DNA from 3 places in the Bacillus cereus group sp. Bce041 genome. Region 2 is predicted to be linked to each of the others. Evidence: riboswitches for the same ligand, from Rfam matches in the RefSeq annotation. Region 2 holds a riboswitch; each other region holds the start of a gene.

Region 1 (10,285 bases), on a different contig from region 2:
AATCCCAAACATGCTTAGCTTATTAGTGGGACTAGACCCTAGCACTGTCGTAAAAGGTCTAAATGAATTCCCACAAGAAACATGGCCACCATTTTATACACATACACTGTTCAACTTAATGGTCGGCACTGCTGCGTTTACCTTTGCAGTTGCAGCAATTGCTCTCTTATATTGGTACTTCGTTTACCGAAAAAAGGGGACAGAACTACCGAAGTGGTTACTTTGGGGGGCTGCCGCATGCGGACCAATTATGATGCTCGGTATTGAATTCGGATGGATTTTCAGTTGTAGCGGTCGTCAGCCATGGACAATTTATGGTATGCAACGTACAGTCGATGCTTCTACTCGCGCTGATTTCGTCGGTCCTTTATTTGTTTTATTCATCATTTTATATATTGGACTCGCTATTTTAACAGTCTTTGTTCTACGGACATTCTTTAGAAGACATCCATTAAAGAATGATTTACAACACCAAGGAGGCGATTCTCGTGCATGAGGAAAGTATTGCAATCATCATCTTATGGGCCCTTATTTTCGTATACAGTATATTAGGGTCCATCGATTTTGGAGCTGGTTTTTGGGGCATGGTATACGCAAAACATCCAACGCTCGCTGCCAAACTTGCGAATCGGTACTTATCACCAACGTGGGAAGTAACAAATACGTTTCTTGTTTTCGTCGTTGTCGCATTTCTCGGCTTCTTTCCGAAAGCGGCCTTTACTCTTGCGACAGTAATGTTCGTACCAGTTATGTTAATTTTAGTGCTCGTTGCAGTACGTAGTACGTTTATGGTATTTGCTTACTCCTTACCAAAATATCAGTACCTTCTTCGGGTTATTTCAGGTATTACTGGTCTCTTAATTCCAGCACTATTAATTACCGTTTTACCCGTTACAGAGGGGGCCTATATTACAATGTCTGAAGGAAAAGAAGTACTCTTGTATGGAAAACTTCTTTCTAGCCCGGTTATCTATTGTTATATGCTCTTCGGACTAACGTCTGAACTGTTTCTCTCCTCTCTCTTTCTCGCTGATTTTGCGAGAGAACAAAGTTCAGAAGATACGTATAGAATTTATAGAAGAAATGCCATCATCCTTGGTCCTGCAACACTCGTTACAGCGATCATCGCTCTCGTTGTAATGGATCCAGAAACACATTGGCTTATGCAAGGATTAATAAAGCAATTCCCGTGGTTTACAGTTTCTATTGTTTTATTCGTTATCGGATACTCGTCCCTTTGGTGGACAAACAAAAAATACAATACACTAGGATACCCTCGCATTGCCGTTTTAGCTGTCGTCGCTCAATATGCATTTGCAAGCTACGCTTACGGCGTCGCGCATTTACCTTATATTATTTATCCTGACGTAACTGTATTTACAAGCTTCACAACGACAGAAACATTCTATGCACTGCTCATTCTATACGCAATTGGGATTGCAATTTTATTACCAGGATTTATTTTCTTCTGGAATTTATTCTTGAAGGATCGTACTTTTTTGAAGGAAAAATAATATAGCATTGGGGTCTATTCCAAAAGGTATTTTGGGATAGACTCCTCTTGTTATATTTTGTCGTTAAGTCGATATATTTTAAAAATTTCCGATATAAATCTCATTTACTACCTTACTACCCAATCAATTTATAGGCTCCTATCACAATAGTTATTTCACTACTAATGACACTTGTCCTTTAGCATGAAAAACACATATTCGGTTCATCTCGTTATACGTCTAGTTCTTCTTATTTTTTGCTGAATATACTACCAATATAAACTTGAGACAAGCTACATCTGTTCAAGGGAAAATAGAAAGGTAGGCAAAATATGAGCATTGAAATATGGATTACTATTATTGTATTCTTCTTAACGATGATCGTTATCTTTTGGCGGCCTCGAGGTTTGAATGAGGCGTGGCCAGCAGCAATCGGTGCTGGCATTATCCTAATTACTGGACTTGTGTCAAAACCAGACGTCATAGATATTGTTAGTAAAATAGGAGGGGCCTCCATAACAATATTAGCGACCATCGTCATGGCAGTTATATTAGAAAGCTTCGGCTTCTTCCATTGGTCCGCAGCGAAACTAGCAAATCTAGCAAAGGGTTCTGGACGCCGTCTATACTGGTATATTCAATTATTATGTTTTCTTATGACTCTTTTATTTAATAACGACGGTAGTATTCTAATTACAACTCCCATTTTAATTCTTCTTCTAAAAAACCTTCAATTAAAACCACATCAACAAATTCCTTATTTATTAAGCGGAGCTTTAATCGCTACCGCATCTAGTGCACCAATTGGTGTAAGTAATATCGTAAACTTAATTGCATTAAATATCGTTAATATGACTCTTTATATGCATACTGCTATGATGTTTGTACCTGCAACATTAGGCTTATTATTTATGTCATGGCTCATGTATACAGTTTTGAAGAAAAAACTTCCGAAAAAATTACCTGTTTCTTCATATGATATTGAAGAAATTTTCTTCACGAAAAACTTCCATCCACTAAAAGGAAATAATTCTGTTGATACGAAACAAAAACGGACTAGATTCATGTTAAAAGTATTAGGTTTCGTCTTCCTGATGCGCTGTCTTCTATTCGTTGCATCCTTCTTATCCATCCCAATTGAAATCGTTGCAGTACTTGGTTCACTCGTTCTTCTCATTTGGAGATGGTACTACTTACGAACAAATCCTGTCGACATTTTGAAAAAGACACCGTGGCACATTTTAATTTTCGCCTTCTCTATGTACGTCATTATTTACGGACTCCACAACGCAGGATTAACAGCTGCACTTGTACAATGGCTCGAGCCAATTGTGAATCAGCATCTACTCTATGCTAGCTTTGCAATGGGCGGACTTGTATCCATCCTCTCTAACGTCTTCAATAACCATCCTGCCCTTATGATTGGTACAATCACATTAACAGAAATGGGACTAGATCCAGTCACATTAAAAACAATCTATCTTGCAAACATCATTGGTAGTGACATCGGTTCACTATTACTACCAATTGGTACACTAGCTTCACTCATTTGGATGTATATTCTGAAACAAAACAAAATTAAAGTAAAATGGAAAGACTATTTAAGTGTATCCCTTATCGTTATCCCGCTCACAACAGTCGTCACACTATTCCTCTTATTCTACTGGGTACATCTCTTCTTTGCCTTATAAACAACAGAAGCCCCATTTGCTACCGTCTTAGCAAATGGGGCTTCTTCTATAATAAAGTTAGGTACTACAGTGTGATCAATCAAGTAAAGAGGTGTAACATATTATTGATATAAATGACTACCAGCTTCTTTAAATTCTTCTGCTTTCTCTTTCATTCCTTTTTCAATTGCTTCTGTCGTTTCTAAATCATTTTCTTTTGCATACTCACGAATATCATGCGAAATTCTCATACTACAAAACTTCGGTCCACACATTGAACAGAAGTGAGCTGTCTTTGCCCCTTCTGCAGGCAACGTTTCATCATGATATTCCATCGCACGTTCAGGATCTAAAGATAAATTAAATTGATCGCGCCAACGGAATTCGAAGCGTGCTTTTGAAAGTGCATCATCACGCTGATGAGCCGTTTTATGTCCTTTCGCAAGATCAGCCGCATGCGCTGCAATTTTGTACGTAATAACACCCGTGCGTACATCATCTTTGTTTGGCAAACCTAAATGTTCTTTCGGCGTTACATAACACAGCATCGCCGTTCCAAACCAACCGATCATCGCAGCTCCAATTGCCGATGTAATATGGTCATAACCTGGTGCAATATCTGTCGTTAGTGGCCCAAGTGTATAAAACGGCGCGCCCTGACAAATATCAAGCTCTTTCTCCATATTCTCTTTAATTAAATGCATCGGTACATGCCCAGGCCCTTCAATCATAACTTGCACATCATGTTTCCAAGCAATCTTCGTTAATTCACCAAGTGTTTCAAGCTCAGAAAACTGTGCTTCGTCATTTGCATCTGCAATCGAACCTGGACGTAATCCATCTCCAAGAGAGAATGAAACATCGTACTGCTTCATAATTTCACAAATCTCTTCAAAGTGAGTATATAGGAAGTTTTCTTTATGATGGAATAAACACCACTGCGCCATAATCGAACCACCGCGCGAAACGATACCTGTCGTACGCTTTGCCGTGATTGGAATGTAACGAAGCAATACACCAGCGTGAATTGTAAAGTAATCAACGCCTTGCTCCGCCTGCTCAATTAACGTATCACGATATACTTCCCACGTTAAATCTTCTGCAATTCCGTTTACTTTTTCCAGCGCTTGATAAATCGGTACAGTTCCAACTGGTACAGGCGCGTTACGAATAATCCACTCACGCGTCGTATGAATATTTTTACCTGTAGATAAATCCATAATCGTATCTGCACCCCAGCGCGTTGCCCATGTCATCTTCTCTACTTCTTCTGCAATCGAAGAAGATACAGCTGAGTTTCCGATATTCGCGTTTACCTTCACATGGAAATTACGCCCGATGATCATCGGTTCAGCTTCTGGATGATTAATATTCGCTGGTAAAATAGCGCGGCCTTCTGCGATTTCCTTACGAACAAACTCCGGCTCTACCCCTTCACGAATCGCAACATACTCCATCTCAGACGTAATAATGCCATTACGTGCATAGTGCATTTGCGTAACGTTTGCACCTTGCTTTGCTCTAAGTGGCTTGCGATCCATCTGCGGGAAAACAGGTGTATGTTTCGAAGCCACTTTCACACCGTCATCCTCTGGTTTCACTTCACGCCCTTCGTATGCTTCTACATCACCACGCCCCAGAATCCAAGAATGGCGCGGCGTTGGAATCCCCTTTTCTAACTCCACTTTATACTCAGGATCCGTATAAGGGCCGCTCGTATCATACACACGAATTGGCGGATTTGGAACGCCATTTGTTTCGCTTTGTTCAATCTCACGCATCGGTACTTTCATGCCTTCTCGTGGTCCATCCACATATACTTTCTTACTCCCTGGTAAACTCGATTTCAATTCAATTTGCTCAGCTGAAACAGACTGTTTCATAACCTTTGTTGCCTCCCCTGTTCGTGACAAGGACGAGATATGGCCAGCGCATGCCAAAATAAAAAGAGCCAGGTCCATAAAAAAATAAGGACCTGGCTCATAAAAGACATCATTATGTAAAGCCGTTAACTTCCCTACGCTGGTACGAGCCAGATCAGGTCCAAAGGGTTAAGAAGATCACGCGCTTCTCTCTCAGCCTACGCATACGTTAGGCACCCCTAGTTTATCACTGATTTAATTTTCAATACTTTCCCATCATACACGATAATCTGAAAAATGCAAAGGTTATTTCTTTTTCTCTTTATGGAATCATCCACGTTAAATAATATGCTTGAACATACGTTATAATACCAACAATAATTACGAAGAATAAGCTATGCTTCACTGTAAAACGGAACAAATCCGATTCTTTTCCAGCAAGACCAACCGCTGCACAAGCGATCGCAATCGACTGTGGGGAAATCATTTTACCTGTTACACCGCCTGTTGTATTTGCTGCAACGAGAAGCACTTCAGATACGCCGACTTGCTGCGCTGTAATGGCTTGTAAATTTGAGAACAGTGCATTCGCAGATGTATCAGACCCTGTTAGGAATACGCCAATCCAGCCTAAGAATGGTGAGAAGAACGGGAATAGGCCGCCAGTTCCGGCTAATGCTAACGCTAACGTGGAAGATAGACCAGAATAGTTTGCGATAAATGCAAACCCTAGTACGAATCCGATAGATAGAATTGGCATTTTTAATTCGCTTAACGTTTCTTTAAATGTCACTACTGCATCTTTTACATTCATTTTCAAAATAAACATGGAAATGATACACGCAATTAAAATCGCTGTTCCGGTTGCCGATAATACATCAAACTTCAAAATTGCCTCGTAAGGCGTTGGTTTATTTACAATTGGCTCTGCTTTCATTACTAGATTATGCAGACCTGGAATTTCAAACTTAAATACAAGACTTTCTAAAGCCCCTCCTGGAGTGAATAATGCCTTAAAGAAACTTTGGCTCCAAATGACTACCATAACCGTTAATACGATAAATGGGGACCATGCCTTCACTACTTTTCCAAACGTTAATTTCGGCATCGATGCCGCTGTCGTTGTTGCTGCTACTTCACTATTGGCTTGCCCAGATTGATAAATTTCTTTCGGCTGCCAAACTTTTAAGAACAGCGCTAAACTAATTAAACTTACAAGTGCCGATGTAATATCCGGAAGTTCTGGTCCTAAAAATGTCGCTGTAATGAACTGCGTAATCGCAAATGAACTACCCGCTACAAATAACGCAGGCCACGTTTGTCGTATCCCCTTAAATCCATCCATTAAAAATACGATAAAGAATGGCACAAATAATGATAGGAACGGTAATTGATGCCCAGCCATTTGTCCAATTTTATGTGGATCAATACCTGTTACTTGTCCAGCAACTGTAATCGGAATTCCCATCGCTCCGAACGCCACTGGTGCAGTATTTGCAATCAAACAAAGACCTGCTGCGTATAAAGGATTTAACCCAAGACCCGCAAGAAGCGCTGCTGTAATCGCTACTGGTGCCCCAAATCCTGCCGCTCCTTCTAAAAATGCTCCAAATGAAAATCCAATTAAAATAACGAGTAGACGATGATCGTTCGTAATCGATAATACCGATGCACGAATCACATCGAATTGACCTGTTTTCACAGAAATTTTATATAAAAATACGGACATAATGATAATCCAAGCAATTGGCCATAACCCGTACAAAAAACCGTACCCGGTTGCTGCCATTGCCATCGTGAACGGCATTTTATAAGCGAATAACGCTACTAAAACTGTAAGTACAACTGTAATAAATCCTGCTACATACCCCTTCATGCGGAAAACTGCTAAAGCTAAGAAAAAAAAGATAATCGGAATAAGTGCTACCGCTGCCGAAATCCAAATGTTTCCGAATGGATCATAAACTTGTGTCCATGTGTTCATTGTTCTCTCCCCCTAAAGAATCCCCTTTTAAATAGAATAACCTCATCAATAGACTATCAGGTCATCATACCTTTAAGTCTAAAATAAAAAAACGTTTAAGAAAACGTTTTCAATAACTTTCATTTATACTGTACCATAACAATTTCCATTAAAAAAGATTTTTTTGAAAATTTTATCATTTAACAGAAAATCTTACAAAATCGTCACGTTCTTGTAATGTTCATCGATAGGAAGTTTGCCAAAATTATTGCATAATAATAGTATAACAACAGAAATTATTTATGAGGTGATATATATGAACGGAAATAAAATATTAGCTGCGTTATCATACTTTAGTGTACTATTTGCCCCTATCTTATTCCCTATTATCGTTTGGATTGTAGGAGACGCTGAAACAAAACCACATGCAAAACGTGCTCTATGGACACACATCATTCCAAGTATCGCTACATTCATTGGCGTAACTATTTTAGGAATTATGGGTCTTGGATCTGATCAACCAGATGTAACACTTGGAATTGGATCAATGATTGTCTTAGCTATTTGCGGAATCATCAGCTTATACTACTTCATCTGGAACATTGTAAAAGGAATTAAAGTGCTGAAAGCTTAATTTTAAACAAATGTTTGTTTAAAAAGGGCCCCTTGCAAATTGCAAGGGGCCCTTTTCCTAATTCGTTCACTTTATCTTCTGCGTTTCTTCTTTTTTCTCATCATTTTCTTTCGGCGTGTATTCACTTTATCCGCTATAATGTGGAGCGTACTTGCCACAACAATTCCCATTAAGAACGTTACAATTTCAACCTCATGTTTCTTCGCAATTTCTATTAAATTACCATCCAGTGCGATTACATTTAATAGTAATAAAAATGGAGAAAAGACAATTAACATGTACGCAATACGAATCACATCACCAAGTATAATCGTATGCGTAAAGAAAGATCGATGTGGCATTACTTTCTTATAAGGATACCAAAATATACGTAAGAAACCCCATTTGTTATAAGCATTACTGTACGTATCTAAATCTGGTGTTAAAAATGAAGTACCTACTAAAAAACCAATTGCAAAAGTTAATAAAAAATCAAAATTTGTTAATCCATACGAAAAGAGAAAAAACAAAACAACCGGAAGGGATATTAAGTTTATTTTCGTATGCGTTCTTCCTGATGGCATAATGCACTTCCTCGCTTACGTTCGTCCTGTCACCTTATAACAGACAGGTTTCACCTATTGACCTAATTTCTGATCGATAAATGTTGTGTCTATATCCGAACCAAACCATTCTGCCAACTTCACTCGTGCCTTATCTTTCACATCTTCATTGACGTATAACGACACCTGTATTAGTGCGGCCGTTAACGCCCCTAAATCATCCGTATAGCCAATTCCAGCAATGAAATCTGGAATCGCATCAATCGGTGCAATAAAATAAGCAAGTGCTCCAATTACAATAATTTTCACTCGTTTTGGAACATCTGGTCTTTGCAAAACGTAAAACAGTAATAAACTTGCATAAATGACCGACTGCCCAGCTTGCTTTGCAACATGTTTTACTTTCTTCCAAAACGCTTCAACTGAAAATTTTTGTTTCATGTAAAAAGCCTCCCTATTTTTAAAAAGAAATAAGCTACAATATGTTATCAGTAAAAGTTCATGGAAATTACACAAAACCTATCAATGAACTTTTATTGTAACAAACAAACTAAAAAAGAACAAGTGTTCGTTAATTTTCACAAGATTTCCTTCATATAATAGATTTCTAGATAACCCTTACCCATCTTCGTTTCTTATTTCTCAACAAAGAAAATTTTCACTTCTACTTAACATTCTGCTCTACCTTTGTTATATTTTCTAGTTGACGGACATATAAACGAATGTTAAAGTTTTCTCTGGTAGTGACAAATCTTATACAAAAAATGTAAAATGTTATAGTGTTTCTCAGAAATGAATTTTGTTGTATAATACAGAAATGACGTTATGCTTATGAGCAACAAAAGAAACCAAAAGGGTATGCATAGTTATAGTCGTATATGGGTGAATATAGAACCTTTAATTATGGCCAAGAAAACTATGTATTTTTTATTTTAGCATTTTTCGCTCCAAAATCGACCAAGCCTGATAGAGAAAGGGTGGAAATGAATGAAAGAAACCTTGAAATCACAATTTCAAAATGTGCGTTTCACTGTATTCGTAGCTTTAGCCTTATGGCTGAAAACTTACCTTATTACACGCACAAGCTTTGACTTAAAACTTGAATCTTTCATGCAAGAATTCATTTTATTCCTTAGCCCATTAGCAGCATCATTACTGCTTGTTGGTCTTGCATTATTTGCAAAAGGGAAAAAACGTAACTATATAGCACTTGGAATTAATTTTGTCTTAACAATCGTTCTTGTTGGTAACGTAATGTTCTACGGATTCTACAATGACTTCGTTACATTACCGGTGCTAGGACAAACATCTAACTTCGGAAGTTTAGGTTCTAGTGTGAAAGAATTATTTAACTACAAAATTATCCTTGCATTTGCAGACATTATCGTTTTCTTCGTTCTATTAAAGAAAATGAAGAACTTTGCACCTACAGAGCGTGTAGCACGCCCGATGCGTTCTCTATACTTCGTATCAACAGTTGCTATTTTCTTCGCAAACTTAGGACTTGCAGAAGCTGAACGCCCAGAACTATTAACACGTTCATTCGACCGCGTTATGCTTGTTAAAAACTTAGGATTATATGTACACCAAGTATACGATCTTGGCTTACAAGCAAAATCAAGTTCACAAAAAGCGTTCGCTGACGGTAGTAAATTACAAGAAACAGAAAACTACGTAAAAACAACACAAAGTAAACCAGATCCAAATATGTTCGGTACTGCAAAAGGGAAAAACGTAATTGTTGTCTCTCTTGAGTCATTACAAACATTCTTAATTGGTGCAACAGTTAACGGACAAGAAGTTACACCATTCTTAAACCAATTTACGAAAGAAAGTTATTACTTTGATAACTTCTTCCATCAAACTGGTCAAGGTAAAACATCTGATGCTGAATTCCTAGTAGATACTTCGTTATATCCACTAGACCGCGGTGCTGTATTCTTCACACACGGTAACAATGAATATACAGCAACTCCAGAAATTTTACGTCAGCAAGGGTATCACACGTCGGTATTCCACGCAAACAACGCAACATTCTGGAACCGTAACATTATGTATCCAGCACTTGGTTATGATCGTTACTACAACGAGCTTGACTACAAGATTACGCCAGAAACAAAA
Region 2 (10,285 bases):
TTCCTACATAGATGAAAAGGGAAGGGGAATTATATGAAGGCTGTACAGGGCGATCCAAATTGGAATTTGGTTACAGATACATATATAGAACCAAATAATTTCGCTGAATTATTTTCTTTGCTTGTACCTTGTCACCCAAAAGGTGAGGGGAAAGAACGAACTATATTAGTATGGAAAGAGAAAGAATTTTATAAAGAAGAAAATTTAGCGGCATTTATCGTATATGGCATGAATAAAGCAAAGAAATTACCGCAGTTTCATAAAGATGAAATTCCAACTTTAGTGCGTATTCTTCGCTTATGCCAAGAGATTGGTTGGTATGAAGAGGCAAATGATTTTATGATAGCGCAAGGATTAGCTGAGTTTGTTCATACTTCATTGGAATATGAAACATGGGATCTTTTGACGCAATCAGTTGCTTTAAATTATTTAATTATTAAATATCGTATAGGTGAATTGACAGATAGGGATATTGAAATTTGGGATAGAGTTAAATTTAATGAGAAGTGTATAACCGATTGTAAACATTTATTATCTCATAAAGAAGTATTGGAATTTACATTCTTTTATATGTGCAAGAGAGCGAAATCATTATCAAAAGAGCAATTAAATAGTGATATGATGAGTTTAGCAATGTATTGTAATACTTTTGTATATGATTTGTATACATATGATTTATTACGGAAATATCGTAAGTGTACAGATTTCCTATCATATTATGGACCTAGTCAGGCAGTTTTAGCATGTCAAAGAGCTGTATTATCTCAAATTTCCGATCGCTTAGACCCATTAAAGACAACGCATGTAGATGATTATTTATATGTGATGAAAGAAATGATGGAGCATATGACGATAGGAGTAATGGATCGATATGGTCATTTTATTGGAAAGCTACTATCTTATGTGCCATTTTTCGAAATGATACAAGTTCCACAGCATGCATATTATTGTGAAGAATTACTGTATATTTGTAAGGGCATTGAATATAAAGAAGAAACACTACGCAATTATATATTTATACAATTACATGATTGTTTACCATCATTCTTTAGGCTATTTCTTAAAAATAAGCGTTACGCAACGATTCATGATATTCTTTTCTATTGGTGCGATGACGAACAACGAATGAGCTTAGAGAAAAAATATAATCTGAGCTTTATTTATGAAAAATATGCTTGTGGATAAACAATATTTTCGATATGAAAAATTAATATAAATTAAAAAGGATCTCCAGTTTATGTGAGATCCTTTTTGTTAGTAAAACAAGGAGAAAGTGATTAAGACAAGAAACAACATTCCATATAGGAGAAGTTGTGCAGTATAACTTCCTTGTATACCAAAAAAAGTATTGGCTTTCTTATACAAATTCAATATGTATTTTATTGGAGTATCTTTGAAAGATTGGTACACAGTGTCTCCTCTTTCTAAGCTTCTTGTTTTTGTTTTTGTTTTTGGTTATAAGGGACATTAATATATCTAGCTACAAATAATAAAACAGCCATAAAGAATACTGGAAATACAGTAGATAAATAAAAGCCATTACTAATTATATTTGTTATGAGAGCACTCAAAAGAAAAATAGCATTATAAATATGGGCAATTTTTTGTTTTAGTTGCACTTGAAATGATTCCATCATAATTTCTAATGCAACAAAAGCAATAATAATAGATAAAAATACAATATTTGTATTGTAAATGATTAAACAACAGATTAAACCTAAAAAGGCTACGTATTCAATTATAAGAGGTATATTGCGTGGCATACAATTTACCTAACTAAATATGGCAGTGGATTTACTGCATTTGTTTTTTCAAAATTCCATTCTCCATTATGTAATTCAAAATGAAGATGTTGCCCGTATGAATGACCTGTGTTTCCCATATGACCTATTAATTGTCCAGTTTGTACTTGATCACCAGCTTGTACAGTGCGATCCTTCATATGAGCATAAACAGTTGTATATAATTTCCCATTGATTTGATGCGCAATGAAAACAACATTGCCATAGCTAGCTGAATAATAAGATTTCACAACTTTACCTGCAGCAGCAGCTTGGATAGAGACGTTTCCTGGAGCGGCAATATCTATACCATAATGCATTTGTTCCCAGCGTATATCAAAGGTTGAGCTAATTCTTCCTTGAGCGGGGAATTTGAAAGCAGCTGGAATTGATGAAGGCTGATCTGTTTTAGCTTGTGGTTGATTTTGTACTACATAGTGTTTTGCTACATATCCGTATCCTGTGCCAAAACGAATTTTATACCAAGTACCTACAGTTTCTACTACTTGTACTTGTGTACCGTTTTGTAATGAACCGAGTAGAGCGCTACTTGTACTAGCGGTGCTACGTACATTTAGATTAGGTGTTGCAACAGTATATTTTGTATTATTTTGAACGGTGATTCCTTTTACTAAGGGTTGTGAACCATTAGAGATGAATGCTTTTTGTACGTAACCTGTTTGGCCATTATGTGATATTTTATACCATTCGCCTTGATCTTCTTGAACGGTAATAAACTTACCATTTGGTAATACATCTAAAATGGAAGATTCTAAATTAGGTTCAGAGCGAACGTTTAATGCATTAGCATTAACGATGTATTGATCATTAGATTGAAGTTTGTTTTTTAGTAAAATAGCATCTTTTTGTACATAACCTACTTTATTATGAACAGATACTTTATACCAACCATTAGTTGTTTCAAGGATGTTCACTTTTGTATTAAAGCGAATTGTATCAATTGATGTGCTTTTTACGTTATCTTCTGTATGTAATGCTACTTGATCGACTTTGACATACCCAGTTTTAATATTAGATAATTGTTCAGCGTTTGCTTTTTGTACATTTGTTTCACCCATAGAAGGAAGTAAAGAAGCAATCGCTACAGTAGTTGCTGTTAAAGCAGTAGCTTTCATATTCATGGAATAGAGACCTCCTCTAGTTGTATAGTTGTAATTTTATTATAGTATAAAGATATAATATAGTGGGGGTATTCACATAAATGTAATATGAAATCAATATAAAAATAAATTTTTTGAAGATAATGATTCCTTTTTATACAATTAATCGGGGTTTTATTTTCTAAAATAGAATGTATGTATTGTATACTTTTGATATTATGTTGATAATTAAGAAAATTAAAAAAGTTGATGATGTCTTATTAGGGTGTTATACTGACAGTGATAATTTTATAGTTTGCTAGGAGAGCTGGTGTTGCCAGCTGAGAGTAGGCCGTAAGCCTTTGATCCTTTTTATTACCTGATCTAGATTATGCTAGCGTAGGGAAGCAATTCGGACACTAACAATGAGTCCCCGTTTCTTTGCGTATAGAAACGGGGCTTTTTTATTTGAAAATTTCATATTGAAACCACTAGGGGTGCTTGACTTGCTGAGAGAGGAATAATCCTTAACCCTTACAACACCTGATCTAGGTAATACTAGCGAAGGGAAGTGGAGCATCGAATAAATGTATAACTTTATTTGCTGTAACCACTTCTTATATATAGAAGTGGTTTTTTATTTAGATACATATATTGAAAGGGGATAGAGAAATGAAATTTTGCGATAGATTATTAGAAACTGTGCAACCGGTTTGGGAGATGAGTCATAATCATCCGTTTGTAGTGGGTATGGGAGATGGCACGTTAGAAAAAGATAAATTCCAGTATTATATTATTCAAGATTATTTATATCTGCTAGATTATGCAAAGTTATATGCGATTGGTGTTGTAAAAGCAACGAATCCACAAGTAATGGGAAAGTTCGCTGAACAAATTGATGGAATATTAAATGGCGAAATGACAATCCATAAACAATATGCAAAAAGACTTGGAATTTCTATAGAGGAGATAGAGTCTGCGAAACCATCTGCTAAAAATTTAGCTTATACAAATTACATGATGTCTGTATCTCAAAATGGCACACTTGCGGAATTAATAGCAGCGCTTCTTCCATGTATGTGGAGCTATTGGGAAATTGGAAAGCGTTTAAATGATATTCCTGGAGCAAGAGATCATGAGTTTTTTGGTGAGTGGATTCAAGGATATAGTTCGGAAGAATACGGTAATCTTTGTATTTGGTTAATAGATTTATTAAATGAAATGGCAGTTGGAAAGTCTGAGACAGAACTAGAAAGATTAGAGGAGATCTTCTTATATTCCAGTCGATTTGAATATTTATTCTGGGATATGTCCTATCGTAAGGAGATGTGGGGATTTGAGGAGCAAGAACATACTACAGTTTCATAATGTTTCTTTTCATTACGATGAGAAACCAATCATCCATGAATTAAATGCTTCTATACATGAGAAAGAGTTTGTCAGTATTATCGGACCGAGTGGATGTGGGAAAAGTACTTTATTTCGCCTTATTACAGGTCTAGAAAAGGTAAGTACTGGACAGATAGAACTGACAGAAACAAAGCACCATCCTGTAGGATATATGCCGCAAAAAGATATGCTTTTGCCGTGGAGAACAATTATTGAGAATGCTGCCCTGCCGCTAGAGTGCCAAGGTGTACAGAAGAAAGAAGCAGAAGTAAAGGCAAAGGAACTGTTACATAAATTTGGTTTGCAAGGGTATGAGAAAAAATATCCGAAAGATTTATCTGGTGGTATGAGACAACGTGTATCTTTTATTCGAACTTTATTAACAGGCGGGGAGATATTGCTGTTAGATGAACCATTTAGTGCGTTGGATGCTTTAACGAAGACCTCTTTGCAAGAATGGTTGTTTGAACAATGGCAAGAGTGGGAAAAAACAATTTTATTCATTACTCATGATGTTGAAGAAGCGTTATTTCTTTCAAACCGAGTTTTAGTAGTGGAACAGCAGCCGATAACGACTTTGACTGAACGGACTGTACCGCTTGATCATAACAGAACACGAAAAGATTTATATAAACCGGAAGTATTAGCGCTGAAAGATGAGCTTCTTAGTATGTTACAAAGGCAGGTACTTGTGTGATGAACCGATTGAAAGAATTAGTTCCTGCTATTACACTTTCTAGTATTTTACTAGCTGTGTGGGAAATAGGAGCAAGAATTGTAGATGAGATGTACATTTTACCGTCACCTTCTGCGATTTTAATGAAGATATGGAAACTAAAAGACATATTATTTACAGTTCATTTACCTGCAACGTTATACGTCGTTTTAATAGGTGTTGTTATCTCTATCGTATTAGGTGTAGGGCTAGCGATGTTAATGAATGCGAGTACATGGATGGAGAGAGCATTTTATCCATTATTAGTTGCTTCACAAACGATTCCGATTACTGCGCTTGCTCCGCTATTTGTTTTATGGTTTGGATATACAATTTGGAGTAAGGTTGTTGTCACAGTTTTAATTACGTTTTTCCCAATTGCGGTCAATACGTATGATGGACTGCGTAGTACGAAAAAAGAATGGGAGGAGCTCTTAGTTACATATGGAGCAACAAAAAGAGATATTTTTCTTAAATTAAAGTTGCCGTCTGCTCTTCCTTATTTTTTCTCAGCTTTAAAAATTGCAGTTCCGCTTAGTGTTATCGGAGCAGCAATTGGAGAATGGCTCGGTGCACAAGCTGGGCTTGGATATTTCAGTAAGAGAATGATGACGCAGTTAGATGGAGCTGGCGTATTTGCACCTATTGTATTGTTATCATTATTAGCTATTTTCTTCGTCGTAATTATTTCCATATTAGAAAAGAAATTCATTAGTTGGAGGAAGCATTCATGAAATTTTTAAAGCGCATCTTTGTGTTTACATTATTAATTGCAATAATTGCAGGATGTTCGAGTAATTCAGCATCAGACAAAAGTAAAAAAGAGAAAGAAATAACAGTCATGTTAGATTGGTATCCAAATGCGGTACATAGCTTTATCTATGCAGCAATTGAAAAAGGATACTTTAAAGAAGAAGGTGTAAAGGTAAATATTAAATTCCCTTCTAATCCGACTGATCCATTAACGCTGGCAGCAGCAGGGAAGGTGACAGTTGGCTTGTATTATCAGCCAGATGTTGTTATGGCGAAAGCGAATGAGCAAATTCCAGTGAAATCAATTGGGGCTGTCGTACGTTCACCATTAAATCATGTTGTATCACTGAAATCAGCGGGCATTCAATCACCGAAAGATTTAGAAGGAAAAACAGTAGGATACTCTGGAACACCATTAAGTGAGATGTATTTAAAAACGATGGTAAAAGAAGCTGGTGGTAATCCTGATACAGTGAAAGTAGTAGATGTTGGCTTTGATTTAGTACCAGCATTAATTACGAAGAAAGTAGATGCGGTAACAGGGGCATACATTAACCATGAAGTACCTGTTATGCGTCATGAAGGCCATGAACCAGCGTACTTTAATCCAGCTGATTACGGAGTACCAAACTATCATGAGCTTGTGTTTGTAACAGGTGATAAAACGTTGAAAAAAGATAAAGAGGCGTTGCAAGCTTTCTTACGTGGTACGAAAAAAGGCTATGATTTCATGAAGAAAAACCCAGATGAAGCATTGAATATTTTATTAAATCATCAAGAAAAAGAAAACTTCCCACTTGTGCCAGAAGTTGAAAAGGAAAGTATGAACATTTTATTAGAGAAGATGGAAACGAAAGATGAGCCATTCTTATCAGATTCAAAAGAATCTTGGGAGAAACAAAATAAGTGGCTGAAGGACAAAGGAATGACGAAAGAAACCGTCCCAGCCGATGAATTATTCGAAAATATTTTAAAGTAGGCGAATGAATATGAAAAATGAGCTCCACGTAATCTCAAATGGCCATATGCCATTCGAAGAGTTAGTGAATGTAGCGATGCAAGTTGAGAGTGAGATTGATTATTTGCATATTCGTGAGCGTGAGAAGAGTACGAAGGAATTATATGAAGGTGTGGAAAGTCTATTAATGGAGGGCTTTCCAGCTTCTAAAATTGTCATAAACGATCGAATTGATATTGCAATTTTATTAAATATTCCTCGTGTTCAACTAGGATATCGAAGTACAGATGTAAAGTCAGTGAAAGAAAAGTTTTCGTATTTGCATGTCGGTTATTCTGTGCATTCGCTAGATGAAGCAATAGTAGCTTTTAAAAATGGAGCGGATTCACTCGTTTATGGCCATGTATTTCCGACAGATTGTAAAAAAGGTGTGCCAGCGAGAGGGCTTGAAGAAATTTCAGACATTGCAAGGTGTTTATCTATACCGATTACAGCAATTGGAGGAATTACCCCAGAAAACACAGTGGATGTTCTTACTAACGGTGTAAGCGGTATAGCAGTTATGTCTGGAATTGTAAGTAGTAGTAACCCGTATAGCAAAGCGAAATCTTATAAGGAATCAATAAGAAAGTGGGCGGAAAAACATGTGTGAGAAGTATGATGTAGCGATTATTGGTGGTGGTGTAATTGGTAGTTCAGTTGCACATTTTCTAGCAGAAAGAGGACATAAAGTAGCGATTGTGGAGAAGCAAAGTATTGCATCGGAAGCTTCAAAAGCAGCTGCTGGTTTACTTGGTGTTCAGGCAGAATGGGATGCGTATGATCCGCTATTTGAACTTGCTAGAGAAAGCCGAGCTATATTTCCACAACTTGCAGCAGTTTTACGTGAAAAGACGGGTGTTGATATTGGATATGAAGAAAAAGGAATTTATCGTATTGCTCAAAATGAAGATGAGAAGGAAAGAATTCTTCACATTATGGATTGGCAGCAGAAAACAGGTGAAGATTCTTATTTTCTAACGGGAGACCATGTGCGGGAAAAAGAGCCATATCTATCCGAATCTATTATAGGAGCAGTATATTATCCGAAAGACGGTCATGTTATTGCACCAGAGCTTACGAAAGCATTCGCACATTCTGCAGCGATTTCCGGTGCTGATATATATGAACAGACAGAAGTATTTGATATCCGTATTGAAAATAATAAAGTGACTGGAGTTATTACAAGTGAAGGTATTGTCACATGTGAGAAAGTCGTTATTGCAGGAGGTTCATGGAGCACGAAGTTACTCAGTTATTTTCACCGCGATTGGGGTACATATCCAGTTAAAGGAGAAGTGGTTGCGGTAAGAAGTAGAAAACAACTTTTAAAAGCACCTATTTTTCAAGAAAGATTTTACATTACTCCAAAGCGCGGTGGACGTTACGTAATTGGGGCAACAATGAAGCCACATACGTTCAATAAAACTGTGCAGCCAGAAAGTATAACTTCTATATTAGAGCGTGCTTATACAATATTGCCAGCTTTAAAAGAAGCAGAATGGGAAAGCACGTGGGCAGGATTAAGACCACAATCGAATCATGAAGCTCCTTATATGGGAGAGCATGAAGAAATAAAAGGTTTATATGCTTGCACGGGCCATTATCGAAACGGTATTTTATTAAGTCCTATTTCTGGCCAATATATGGCTGATTTAATAGAAGGAAAGCAAGAGAATCATTTGCTAGATTCATTGCTTTCTAGAAGAGTTTAGAAAGGGGATGGAAGTTTGAATTTAAAAATTAATGGTAACCAAATTGAAGTGCCAGCGAGTGTAAAAACAGTAGCTGAGCTACTTACACATTTAGAGCTAGATAACAGAATTGTTGTAGTAGAGCGTAATAAAGATATTTTACAAAAAGATGATCATACAGATACATCTGTTTTTGATGGAGACCAAATTGAGATTGTAACTTTCGTAGGAGGCGGTTGATTATGTTAAACATTGGACCATTTTCATTTCATTCTAGACTTTTATTAGGAACAGGTAAATTCCCTGATTTTGACGTACAGCAAAAGGCAATTGACGTTTCTGAAGCTGAAATTTTAACGTTTGCAGTACGTCGTATGGATATCTTTGATGCAAAGCAACCTAATTTATTAGAGAAACTTGATGTGAAAAAATATACGTTATTACCAAATACAGCAGGAGCAAAAAACGCTGAAGAGGCTGTTCGTATTGCAAAATTAGCAAAAGCTTCTGGGCTTTGTGACATGATAAAGGTAGAAGTTATTGGTGATGATAGAACGTTATTACCTGATCCGGTAGAAACATTAAAGGCATCTGAAATGTTACTGGAAGAAGGATTTATCGTACTTCCGTATACATCTGATGATGTTGTATTAGCACGTAAATTACAAGAGCTTGGCGTGCATGCGATTATGCCAGGAGCATCTCCAATCGGATCAGGACTTGGTATTGTAAATCCATTAAATTTGAGCTTCATTATTGAACAAGCGACAGTACCAGTTATCGTTGATGCCGGTATTGGTAGCCCAGCTGATGCGGCATTTGCAATGGAATTAGGAGCAGATGGCGTGTTATTAAATACAGCTGTATCAGGAGCAAAAGATCCTATTAAAATGGCACAAGCAATGAAATTAAGTATTGAAGCAGGCCGTTTAGGATTTGAAGCAGGTCGCATTGCACGTAAGCGTTGTGCAACTGCAAGTAGTCCTTTAGAAGGAATGAGCGTAGTTGAATAATCGATATTCTCGCCAAGAACTATTTTTTCCAATTGGAGAAGAAGGACAGCAAAAGATAAGAGAAAAGCATGTGCTTATTATCGGTGCAGGTGCATTAGGTAGTGCAAATGCAGAGATGTTTGTAAGAGCAGGTGTTGGCAAGATAACAATTGTTGACCGTGATTATGTAGATTGGAGTAATTTACAAAGACAACAATTGTATGCAGAGAGCGACGTAAAGAATAATCTTCCAAAAGCTATAGCGGCTAAAAAACGTTTAGAAGAGATTAATAGTGATGTAACAATAGAAGCTCTCGTTCAAGATGTAACAGCTGAAGAGCTAGAAGAACTTGTTATAAATGTTGATGTAATTATTGATGCGACTGATAATTTCGAAACGCGTTTTATTGTAAATGATATATCACAAAAATATTCTATTCCATGGATTTACGGTGCATGTGTAGGTAGTTACGGTCTTTCTTACACAATCCTTCCTAGTAAAACACCATGTTTATCATGTTTATTACAGTCGATTCCGCTTGGCGGGGCAACATGTGATACAGCGGGTATTATATCACCTGCTGTATCTCTTGTCGTTTCTCATCAAGTAACAGAAGCTCTTAAACTGTTAGTAGAAGATTACGAATCACTTCGAGATAGGCTTGTATCGTTTGATATGTGGAAGAATGAGTATTCATGTATGAATGTACAAAAACTTCGCCAGCATAATTGTCCTTCATGCGGAGAGAATGCATTATATCCGTATTTAAATAAAGAAAACACATCAAAAACAGCAGTTTTATGCGGGCGAAATACAGTTCAAATTAGACCACCTCATAAAGATGAAATGAATTTTGAACAATA
Region 3 (10,285 bases), on a different contig from region 2:
GATTTCTTCGGGTATTTATTTAATTTTCATTCAAATTAAACTATTCGAATATATCTTAACTAATGAATTTCGGAGGTAGTTTATCATGTTTTGGCTACAATTTCTTACCTTGTTACTCTGTATTTTTATTGGTGCACGCCTAGGCGGAGTTGGTTTAGGAGTAATGGGTGGAGTTGGCATGGCAATACTCGTTTTTGTCTTCCACCTACAACCAACCGCGCCTCCTATCGATGTAATGCTTATGATTTTGGCAGTAATTACAGCTGCTGGTGCTTTGCAAGCTGCTGGAGGAATGGACTATCTTGTTCATCTAGCTGAAAAGGCATTACGAAAAAATCCAAAGCGTATTACTTTTTTTGCTCCAATTGTTACTTATTTATTCACACTATGTGCAGGTACTGGTCACGTTGCCTATTCTGTACTTCCTGTTATTGCAGAAGTCTCTCGTGAATCAGGGATTAGACCGGAACGCCCAATGTCGATTGCCGTAATCGCTTCTCAACAAGCAATTACAGCTAGTCCAATTTCAGCTGCCACAGTTGCTCTTTTAGCAATGTTAGCTGACTATAAAATCACTTTATTAGATATTTTAAAAGTGAGTATTCCTTCCACTTTCATTGCTTGTATGTTAGCAGCATTCGTTGCTAGTAAGATGGGAAAAGAATTAAATGAAGACCCTGAATACTTAAAACGATTAAAAGAAGGAATGATTCCTAAGCTTGAAGAGAAAAAAGAATTTGTAGGTGTAAAGGGCGCAAAATTATCAGTTATCCTTTTCCTTGTAGGAACCTTCCTTGTTGTACTTCTTGGTTCATTTGAAGCACTTCGTCCAGGATGGATAGTTGATGGGAAGTTAGCCCGTCTTTCCATGCCGAATACAATTGAGATGGTTATGTTAACTATCGCGGCTCTTATTATTATTTTCTGTAAACCAAATGTAGAAAGCATTGTGTCTGGTAACGTCTTTAAAGCAGGAGCAACAGCAGTTGTTGCTATTTTCGGTATCGCTTGGATGGGAGATACTTTCTTTAATGGAAACTTAAATATGATTCAAGGATCCATTCAGCATTTAGTAACAAGTGCACCTTGGCTATTTGCCATCGCATTATTCATTCTATCTATTTTACTATATAGCCAAGCAGCCACAGTACGTGCTTTAATGCCTCTTGGATTATCACTCGGTATTCCACCAGCACTACTAATCGCTATGTTCCCTGCAGTAAATGGATACTTCTTCATTCCAAACTATGGAACAATCGTTGCTGCCATTAACTTTGATCGTACTGGTACAACAGGTATTGGTAAATACGTATTAAATCATAGCTTTATGATTCCAGGCTTAATCGCAACATTTACTTCTATCGGAATTGGAATGCTCTTAATTTCAATTATGTTTTAAAGAAAAAGCACAAACCTTTATTTAAAAAGGTTTGTGCTTTTTTAATCAAATGCTTGTTTAAATTTTGGGGCAGTCTATTTCTCCATGTAGCACTTAAAATACTACACGTCCTTCCCTACAAACTTCTCTTTACTTCTTCAGCTAATTTTCTCGTACTTTCATACGCAGATTCAGCTAAACTAATTGCTGAAATAACTGAAACACCATCCGCACCCGCTTCTATAACTGCCGCTGTATTTTCAATTGTAATCCCACCAATACCAACGATTGGCACTGTAATTCCTTGTTCTCTAAAATAAGCTAATCCTTTCGTTCCTTGAACCGCTTTCGTATCTTTTTTCGTACTTGTTGGGAAAATAGGTCCAACGCCTAAATAATCTGCTCCATTTTCGATTGCAAAGCGTGCTTCTTTAATTGTATGAGCAGATACACCGATAATTTTATCTCCCATTTTTTCACGAACAGATGTAATTCCTTCATCATCTTGTCCTACATGAACACCATCTGCATCTAATTCAATGGCTAATTCTACATCATCATTTACAATGAAAGGAACACTATATTCCTTACAAAGCGTCTGCAATTCTTTTGCAAAGCGCACTCTATCTTCTCCGATTAAAGAACCTTCCCCCTTCTCGCGAAACTGAAAAATTGTCACTCCACCATCTAACGCTTCTTTCAATACAGCTAAAGGATCCCTCGTGCAGTTATTACTTCCCATAATAAAATACACTTGCAATAGCTTAGACATTTTATCTATTTCAATGCGTGCCATTTCTTTCACTCCCTCTTACTCTAACTCCTCAATCTTTCCATACTTCTCAATATCACCAGAAGTAGTATTCGCTAACTGATTTAAAAATTCAATTTGGAAACTACCAGGTCCCTTTTCCACGGTCTTAGCAGCTGCCAGTTCCGAAGCTACACCATAAAACGTTAATGCTGCTACTGCTGCTTTTACATAATCTTTTTCCACTGCTACAAATGCTCCTATTACAGAAGTTAGTAAACAACCAGTTCCCGTAACTTTCGTTAAAATAGAGTGACCATTTCGAATAACAATCGTTCTCTCTCCATCTGTAACAACATCTTCTTCTCCAGTAATTACTGCAACTGTATTTAGTTCATCTGCTGCCTGCTTTGCAATACTTACGACATTACCATTTCCAGCACCAGCGTCTACCCCTTTAATTTCCCATCTCTCATTAATAACGTTCGCTATTTCAGCTGCATTTCCGCGAATACTCGCTAATTCAATTTCAGCCGGAATATGTCTCGCAACTTCTGTTCGATACGATGTTGCTCCTGCACCAACTGGATCAAACAGTACTGGTACATTGTTCACATTTGCTGATTTACCGGCAAGTAACATCGCTTCTACTTCTTCAGGACGAAGTGTTCCCATATTTAATACTAACGCTCCAGCAATGCTAGCCATTTCTGCCACTTCTTCTTTTGCATACGCCATTACAGGCGATGCCCCTAACGCTAACAAACCGTTAGCTGTAAAATTTGTTACAACAACATTTGTAATATTATGAACAAGCGGATTAGATTCTCTCACCAAATCCACTACTTTACTAATTTCTTTCATATTCATCCTTCTCATCTCCTAACTATAGTTATGGGAGATACACAAAAAGGCACTTTGCGCGTACGCAAAGTGCCTGAACATGTGCTTTTACACTCTCCCTACGCTGGCATTATCCAACAGGTTCAAATGGTCAATGACGGACTAGTCATACTCTCAGTTTGTATCCACAAACTCCCATGTGTTTAGTATTCTTCTACTTCAAAGTCTACTCTTATTCTAGTAAAATAACAAGTTCTTTACTTTTCTATTTAATATAGAAGCAACTGATAAAGTGAAACTTTAATCAGTTGGGATTTTGTTAACTCCATTAAAAACAGCTGAAATATGGAGCGAAACTGAATCTCAAGAAGATGTATGCTATATTTAACTTATGGAAATTTGAAAGGATGTTTTTAATATGTCAAAAAGCGTTGTAATCGCTGAAAAACCTTCCGTTGCACGAGATATTGCTCGTGTACTGAAGTGTGATAAAAAAGGAAACGGCTATCTTGAAGGTAGTAAATATATTGTAACTTGGGCTTTAGGTCATCTCGTTACATTAGCAGATCCAGAAAGTTATGATGTGAAATATAAAAAGTGGAATTTAGAAGATTTACCGATGCTACCTGAGCGTTTGAAATTAACGGTTATTAAACAAACTGGTAAACAATTTAATGCTGTAAAAAGTCAGCTACTTAGAAAAGATGTAAATGAAATTATTGTAGCAACAGACGCTGGACGTGAAGGGGAATTAGTCGCACGCTGGATTATCGATAAAGTTAAGCTAAATAAACCAATCAAACGTTTATGGATTTCTTCTGTAACCGATAAAGCAATTAAAGATGGTTTTGCAAATTTAAAACCAGGTAAAGCCTATGACAATTTATACGCTTCAGCAGTTGCGCGTTCAGAAGCTGACTGGTATATCGGTCTTAATGCAACTCGTGCTTTAACGACTCGCTTTAATGCCCAGTTAAATTGCGGCCGTGTACAAACCCCTACTGTTGCTATGATTGCTAGTCGTGAGGATGAAATAAAGAACTTCAAAGCACAAACTTACTACGGCATCGAAGCTCAAACAATGGAGAAGCTCAAACTTACTTGGCAAGATGCAAATGGCAATAGCCGTAGTTTTAATAAAGAAAAAATCGATGGTATTGTAAAACGTTTAGATAAACAAAATGCTACTGTTGTGGAAATTGATAAGAAACAGAAGAAGTCATTCTCTCCTGGTCTTTACGATTTAACTGAATTGCAACGTGATGCGAATAAAAAGTTCGGTTACTCTGCTAAAGAAACATTAAATATTATGCAAAAATTGTATGAACAGCATAAAGTACTAACGTACCCTCGTACAGATTCACGCTACATTTCATCTGATATCGTTGGAACACTTCCAGAACGTCTAAAAGCATGTGGTGTTGGAGAATACCGTCCCTTCGCACATAAAGTATTACAAAAGCCTATCAAACCTAACAAATCATTTGTTGATGATAGTAAAGTAAGCGATCATCATGCGATTATTCCAACAGAAGGATACGTTAACTTCTCAGCATTCACAGATAAAGAACGCAAAATTTATGATTTAGTTGTAAAACGTTTCTTAGCTGTGTTATTCCCGGCATTCGAATATGAGCAACTAACGTTACGCACAAAGGTTGGCAATGAAACGTTCATTGCGCGCGGAAAAACAATTCTACATGCCGGTTGGAAAGAAGTATATGAAAATCGCTTTGAAGATGATGATGTAACTGATGACGTAAAAGAGCAACTTCTACCTCACATTGAGAAAGGCGATACATTAGCTGTAAAGTTAATTATGCAAACATCAGGTCAAACAAAAGCACCTGCACGATTTAACGAAGCGACTTTACTTTCAGCAATGGAGAATCCTACAAAATATATGGATACGCAAAATAAACAACTTGCTGATACGTTAAAATCGACTGGTGGATTAGGTACTGTAGCGACACGTGCAGACATTATCGACAAGCTATTCAATTCATTCTTAATTGAAAAACGCGGTAAAGATATTCACATTACTTCAAAAGGTCGCCAGTTACTTGATTTAGTACCAGAAGAATTAAAATCTCCTACACTAACTGGTGAATGGGAACAAAAACTTGAGGCTATCGCAAAAGGTAAATTGAAAAAAGAAGTATTCATTTCTGAAATGAAGAACTATACGAAAGAAATCGTTTCTGAAATTAAATCAAGCGATAAAAAATATAAACATGACAACATTTCAACGAAGTCTTGTCCAGATTGCGGTAAACCAATGCTAGAAGTAAACGGCAAAAAGGGAAAAATGCTCGTATGCCAAGATCGTGAATGTGGTCATCGTAAAAATGTATCTCGTACAACAAACGCTCGCTGTCCGCAATGTAAGAAGAAACTAGAATTACGTGGTGAGGGTGCAGGACAAATCTTTGCATGTAAATGTGGCTATCGCGAGAAATTATCAACATTCCAAGAAAGACGTAAAAAAGAATCTGGAAACAAAGCTGATAAGCGCGACGTTCAAAAATATATGAAACAACAGAACAAAGAAGAAGAACCATTAAACAACCCGTTCGCAGAAGCATTAAAAAAATTAAAATTTGATTAAACAAAAAGGTTCCTACCTCTATCGGTAGGAACCTTTTATTTTAGTGAATGATTTTACTTCCTTTTGCATTCTCAACAAATTTTTCACTTGATTTGTTAATTGGTGTTTTCAGTAATAACGCAGCAACAATCATAACTACTACGAAAGCACTTAACACAAGTAAATCTCGCGTTACGATATCCCAAAGCATTCCGCCAACTGTTTCACGAATTGCGCTAATTGCGTATGTGAATGGTAAGAACGGATAAATCGCTTGGAAGAACGCTGGTGTCATTTGGATTGGGAATGTTCCGCCCGATCCTGCTACTTGTAGTACAAGTAAAATGATCGCCATCGATTTCCCAACGTTTCCGAAAATAGAAACGAGTGAGTATACGATACAAACGAAGACTCCACCAATAAATAAACTAAATAACACAAACCAGAACTTATCGACTACGTACGTACCGAGTAAGAATATATCTCCCATCGATACGATAAACGCTTGTGAAAGACCTATCGTTAAGAATGTTAATAAACGTCCGAAGTAAATTTCATGGCTCTTATAATTCGCGCCCTCTTCGTGTACTTCTACCGTTAATAATGAAACCATTAATAATGCGCCTACCCATAATGCAAGCACTGTATAGAATGGTGACATCGCTGAACCGTAGTTCGGCATCGCAAATAATTTATTTTCTTTTAAATTTACTGGATTCGCAAAGTAATCACTTTGCTTTTCAACATCATTTTTCAATAAGCGTATAATGTCTTTTAAATCCTCTTCAGATTCAAAATCACGAATTTTATCTGCTAATTCTTTAACCTTTTTCTCAGTTTCCGGCATGTCAGCTTTAATATCTGCTAATTTCTTTCTACCGTCTACTAAGCCTTTTGATGAATCTTCTAGTAATTTTTTAACATCTGGAAGCTTTTTGTCTGCATCATTTAAAATTTGAGTTGTATTTTTCGACATCTCTTTTGTACGAGCAATTGCTGTATTGAAATTAGGTACAATTTCTGAATCATACGTCGATAATACATCTGTTAATTGAGCTGATCCGCTCTTCGCAGCGTTGTTAATACTTTCAATTACATCTTTTGTAGGTTTCTGTCCATTGTTAAGAAGTGTAATTCCCTTATTCGTTGCATCTACACCTTTTTGCAGACTACTTTTCGCTTTATTTAATTTTGCAATTCCATTATTAAGATTTTTATCACTATTTACATCAGCTAAAACCTTATTTGTACTTTCTAGAACTGGAATCATATCATCGATTAAACCGATTCCAGCTTGGAATTGACCATTTAAACTTTTTAAGGCTTCCTTCGAACCTTCTAAACCATTAACACCTCTATTTTGTACATCCTCTAATGCTTTTTGTACACTAGATTTAGTACTTTCAAGACTATTCTTTGCTTTCTCATAATCCGCTTTTGCATTATCATATATTTCATTTGCATCTGCTTTAGCTTGATCTACTGTGCTAACTGCTTTTTTATAATCTGCTACAAATGTTTCATTGTAATCTTTTTCCGCTTGATCAATTAATGCATTTGCTGCATCTAACTTTTGATTTGCTACATCTGTTACATCTTTCTTTACTTCTTGTCCTGTACCGATAACACTTACAATATCTTTAATGCCGTTATTTGCATTTTCCATACTACCTTTAAGCTTGGTTAAGCGATCCACTCGCCCTTGGAAGAAGCTTTTTCCAAAATCAGTCGTGGCTGAGTTTTGAAGTTCAGTAAATATATTAATAAGATATGAAATATTTTCTGTACGAGCTTGCAGTTGATCTGATACTGCATTTAAATCTTTCTTTGCTTGCTCTGGATCAAATTGTCCATTTTGCAATCCATTTACAACACTTTTCCCATAAGCTGTTCCTGCACGTGATGAGCTTAAAACATTATTTACTGTTTGATTAATATTTTGTGCTATCCCCTTGTAACCATCACTATTCAACTTAGAAAGGTCTGGTCTTGCAGGGAATTCAGGTAGTCCATTCATTCCAGAGAAATCAGGGATGTTTAAATCAACACCTGGATTCATTAAAAAGTCGGTAAATGCAGCTGCACTATCCATAACACTTTGTGCTACTACTAAATCATTTCTTATCGTCCCTGGAGCATTTTTTAATGTTTGATCTTGTCTTGCAAAGAACTTATCTAAATTCGCCAATGCTTCCTGCCCATCATTTATGACACTCTCTACAACAGGTAAATCTTTTTGCGCCACTTTCACAATATCCTCTGCTCGAGTCGCATCATCTAACGCCTTATCCATCAATGTATTCATTTCTGGGAACTGCGCTTCTAACTTAAAGACAAGATCTTTTACTTTCTCGATACTTGGTAAGTTTGTTTCTAAATCGATTCCAAGGTCATTGAAGATTTTAAAAATCTCACCGTTCGCTGTTTTAACGAAGTTTTTACTAATTTCTTCCGTAATACCTGATGCACCTTTTGCTGTAATTTTCGGTGCAATCGCATTTACCTTTTCATTTACATAGTAATCAAGTTCTGGTTTCTGTGGATTTTCATCCAGAACAGTTGCAATTTTTTCAGAGAAATCTTTTGGAATCGTAATACTTGCATAATAATCTCCACGCTCAACTCCGTAAATTGCTTGTTTTTCATCTACAAATTTCCAGCCAAGATTTTTGTTTTTCTTAAGGGAGTCTACAATCTCTTTCCCGATATTAATATCTTTCCCTCTTAAATTAGAACCTGCATCTTGGTTAGAAACTGCAATGGGAACCTCTTTTGTATTTCCATATGGATCCCAAGAAGCTTTAATGTTAAACCATGCATATAACGATGGTAAAATCATTAATCCTAAAACAATAACAATTGCAGCCCAATGTTTGGCTACATTCCGTAAATCTGTCTTATAAATACGCCAAATCTGTTTCATAGAAGTTATCACCTAATTATATATTTTTCCTTCTTTAGAAAATGATACATACATTTTGCAATTATATCACTTTCTACATCGTGTATTAACCAAAAACGTACTATTTTTTCCCATTAACTTTCACTTACTTCATTATATAACGAAGTGAGTCAAAGTATGAATACAAAATGACCAAATCGGTTTTACATTCAATAATAACAAATATATATGAAATGTCATAAAAAATACAAGTATTTTCTCTTGGAAATACTTGTATTCCTAAAAAAAATCCTCACAGCTTTTATTCTCTGTGAGGATTTCTTCTATTATATATCCAATTGAACCTCTACACCGAAATGATCTGAAATTACATTTCTGTTTGTACCATTAAAAATAACTTTTGAAGAATGAACTTTTTTACTTTGGTTACACAATATTAGATCGATTCGCAAATTATGTTTATTTTCATCCCAACCAGCAATCTCACCTTGGACAGTCGTTCCTTCATCCTTCTCTATTGCTAATTCATATGTGTCATACAACCCTTTTTGCATCATATACTCATAACCTTCGCCTTTCAATCGAGCATTGTTATTAAAATCCCCCATTAAGAAGGCGAGCTTATTGCTATCTACACGCTCCATCAAACGATCGACTTGACCTTTGAATGACTCTTCTTCATCATTCCACCAACCGAGATGACAAGAGTAAAACGTTATATCCTTACCATTATAAGCAATTGTTGTACTTACAATTTTACGCGTTTTCCAATACGTTGTATCCTCGTTTTCTGAAATGAAGAACGTATCTTCTTTTATAATATTATGCTTCGTTATAATCGCTAATCCTTCTTCGTACACGTCATAACCAATATGAGAGAAATCCCAAGTAATATTGTAATCTTTTACATGTAGCGCTTTTAACTCTTCTAATAGTAAAAGTCCAAAATTATCTTTTTTCTTGTTACCGCATACATTTTCAGCTTGTATGGACTGACTTACTTCTTGCAATGCGATGACATCGTACTCTTCTTCTTGAATTACTTTAGCAAGGTATTGTATCTTTTCTATTTGATTCTCTTCTTGCCAAGAATGACAGTTTAAAGTTAGCAATTTCATATTATTACGCACCTAACATATCTTGAATGTCTGACTTTAATACGTCAGCTTTCGGACCATATACCGCTTGTACACCTTTGTCTTTTACAATAAGCCCTAAAGCACCATTTTGTTTCCACTGTGCTTCTGGTGCAACAACATCTAAATCTTTTACTGTTACACGTAAGCGCGTCATACAAGCATCTACGTCAGCAATATTTTCTTTTCCACCTAATAAATCGATAACTTTTGTTGCTAATGAACCGTCTTGTACATTTCCTGTTCCTTCTGATGCCTCATCTTCATTATCAATATAGTTACCTGCACGCCCTGGTGTTGGTAAATTGAATTTTTTAATTAAGAAATTAAATAGTGTAAAGTTAAGACCGAAGAACACTAATGAAACAATAACAAAGTTGATTAAGTCTCTTGTTAAACCTGCGTTAACCATCATTGGCGTACGAGTAATTAACTCAATAAATCCAAATGCATGAACACGTAAGTTAATTAAATCAGCTAGCGCGAATGCAAGTCCTGTTGTAATAGCATATACAACATATAATACTGGAGCAATAAACATGAACATGAATTCAATTGGTTCTGTTACACCTGTTAAGAATACTGCTAATGCTGCTGATAAAAACATTGGTTTATATTTTGCACGCTTTTCTTTATCAACGTTACGGAACATCGCAAATGCAATCCCCATTAACGCTGCTGTTGAGCC

The links. Region 2 has a riboswitch for thiamine pyrophosphate ahead of tenA (thiaminase II). Riboswitches for the same ligand answer to the same signal wherever they lie in the genome.
Positions count from the first base shown of each region.
Region 1: it holds a riboswitch for thiamine pyrophosphate, as region 2 does, so the genes downstream of both, thiC (phosphomethylpyrimidine synthase ThiC) here and tenA (thiaminase II) in region 2, are expected to answer to the same signal.
Region 3: it holds a riboswitch for thiamine pyrophosphate, as region 2 does, so the genes downstream of both, thiM (hydroxyethylthiazole kinase) here and tenA (thiaminase II) in region 2, are expected to answer to the same signal.

Region 1 covers NZ_JBQXON010000006.1:36,646-46,930, reverse strand. Annotated here, with positions in the region: gene cydA (cytochrome ubiquinol oxidase subunit I) at 1-496, shown strand, start outside; gene ACUN13_RS19510 (cytochrome d ubiquinol oxidase subunit II) at 489-1,514, shown strand; gene ACUN13_RS19505 (arsenic transporter) at 1,826-3,184, shown strand; gene thiC (phosphomethylpyrimidine synthase ThiC) at 3,286-5,046, opposite strand; TPP riboswitch at 5,161-5,276, opposite strand; gene lldP (L-lactate permease) at 5,348-7,009, opposite strand; gene ACUN13_RS19490 (DUF4870 domain-containing protein) at 7,305-7,622, shown strand; gene ACUN13_RS19485 (metal-binding protein) at 7,694-8,185, opposite strand; gene ACUN13_RS19480 (YkvA family protein) at 8,240-8,605, opposite strand; gene ACUN13_RS19475 (LTA synthase family protein) at 9,152-10,285, shown strand, end outside.
Region 2 covers NZ_JBQXON010000002.1:1,063,892-1,074,176, reverse strand. Annotated here, with positions in the region: gene ACUN13_RS11570 (DUF3965 domain-containing protein) at 34-1,185, shown strand; gene ACUN13_RS11565 (hypothetical protein) at 1,425-1,763, opposite strand; gene ACUN13_RS11560 (SH3 domain-containing protein) at 1,769-2,923, opposite strand; TPP riboswitch at 3,193-3,304, shown strand; TPP riboswitch at 3,365-3,468, shown strand; gene tenA (thiaminase II) at 3,554-4,249, shown strand; gene ACUN13_RS11550 (ABC transporter ATP-binding protein) at 4,218-4,967, shown strand; gene ACUN13_RS11545 (ABC transporter permease) at 4,967-5,719, shown strand; gene ACUN13_RS11540 (ABC transporter substrate-binding protein) at 5,716-6,717, shown strand; gene tenI (thiazole tautomerase TenI) at 6,728-7,348, shown strand; gene thiO (glycine oxidase ThiO) at 7,341-8,450, shown strand; gene thiS (sulfur carrier protein ThiS) at 8,466-8,669, shown strand; gene thiG (thiazole synthase) at 8,672-9,442, shown strand; gene ACUN13_RS11515 (thiazole biosynthesis adenylyltransferase ThiF) at 9,435-10,285, shown strand, end outside.
Region 3 covers NZ_JBQXON010000007.1:102,720-113,004, forward strand. Annotated here, with positions in the region: gene ACUN13_RS21510 (anaerobic C4-dicarboxylate transporter family protein) at 86-1,399, shown strand; gene thiE (thiamine phosphate synthase) at 1,515-2,174, opposite strand; gene thiM (hydroxyethylthiazole kinase) at 2,190-2,999, opposite strand; TPP riboswitch at 3,072-3,181, opposite strand; gene topB (DNA topoisomerase III) at 3,391-5,580, shown strand; gene ACUN13_RS21530 (YhgE/Pip domain-containing protein) at 5,621-8,482, opposite strand; gene ACUN13_RS21535 (endonuclease/exonuclease/phosphatase family protein) at 8,788-9,579, opposite strand; gene ACUN13_RS21540 (PTS transporter subunit IIBC) at 9,584-10,285, opposite strand, start outside.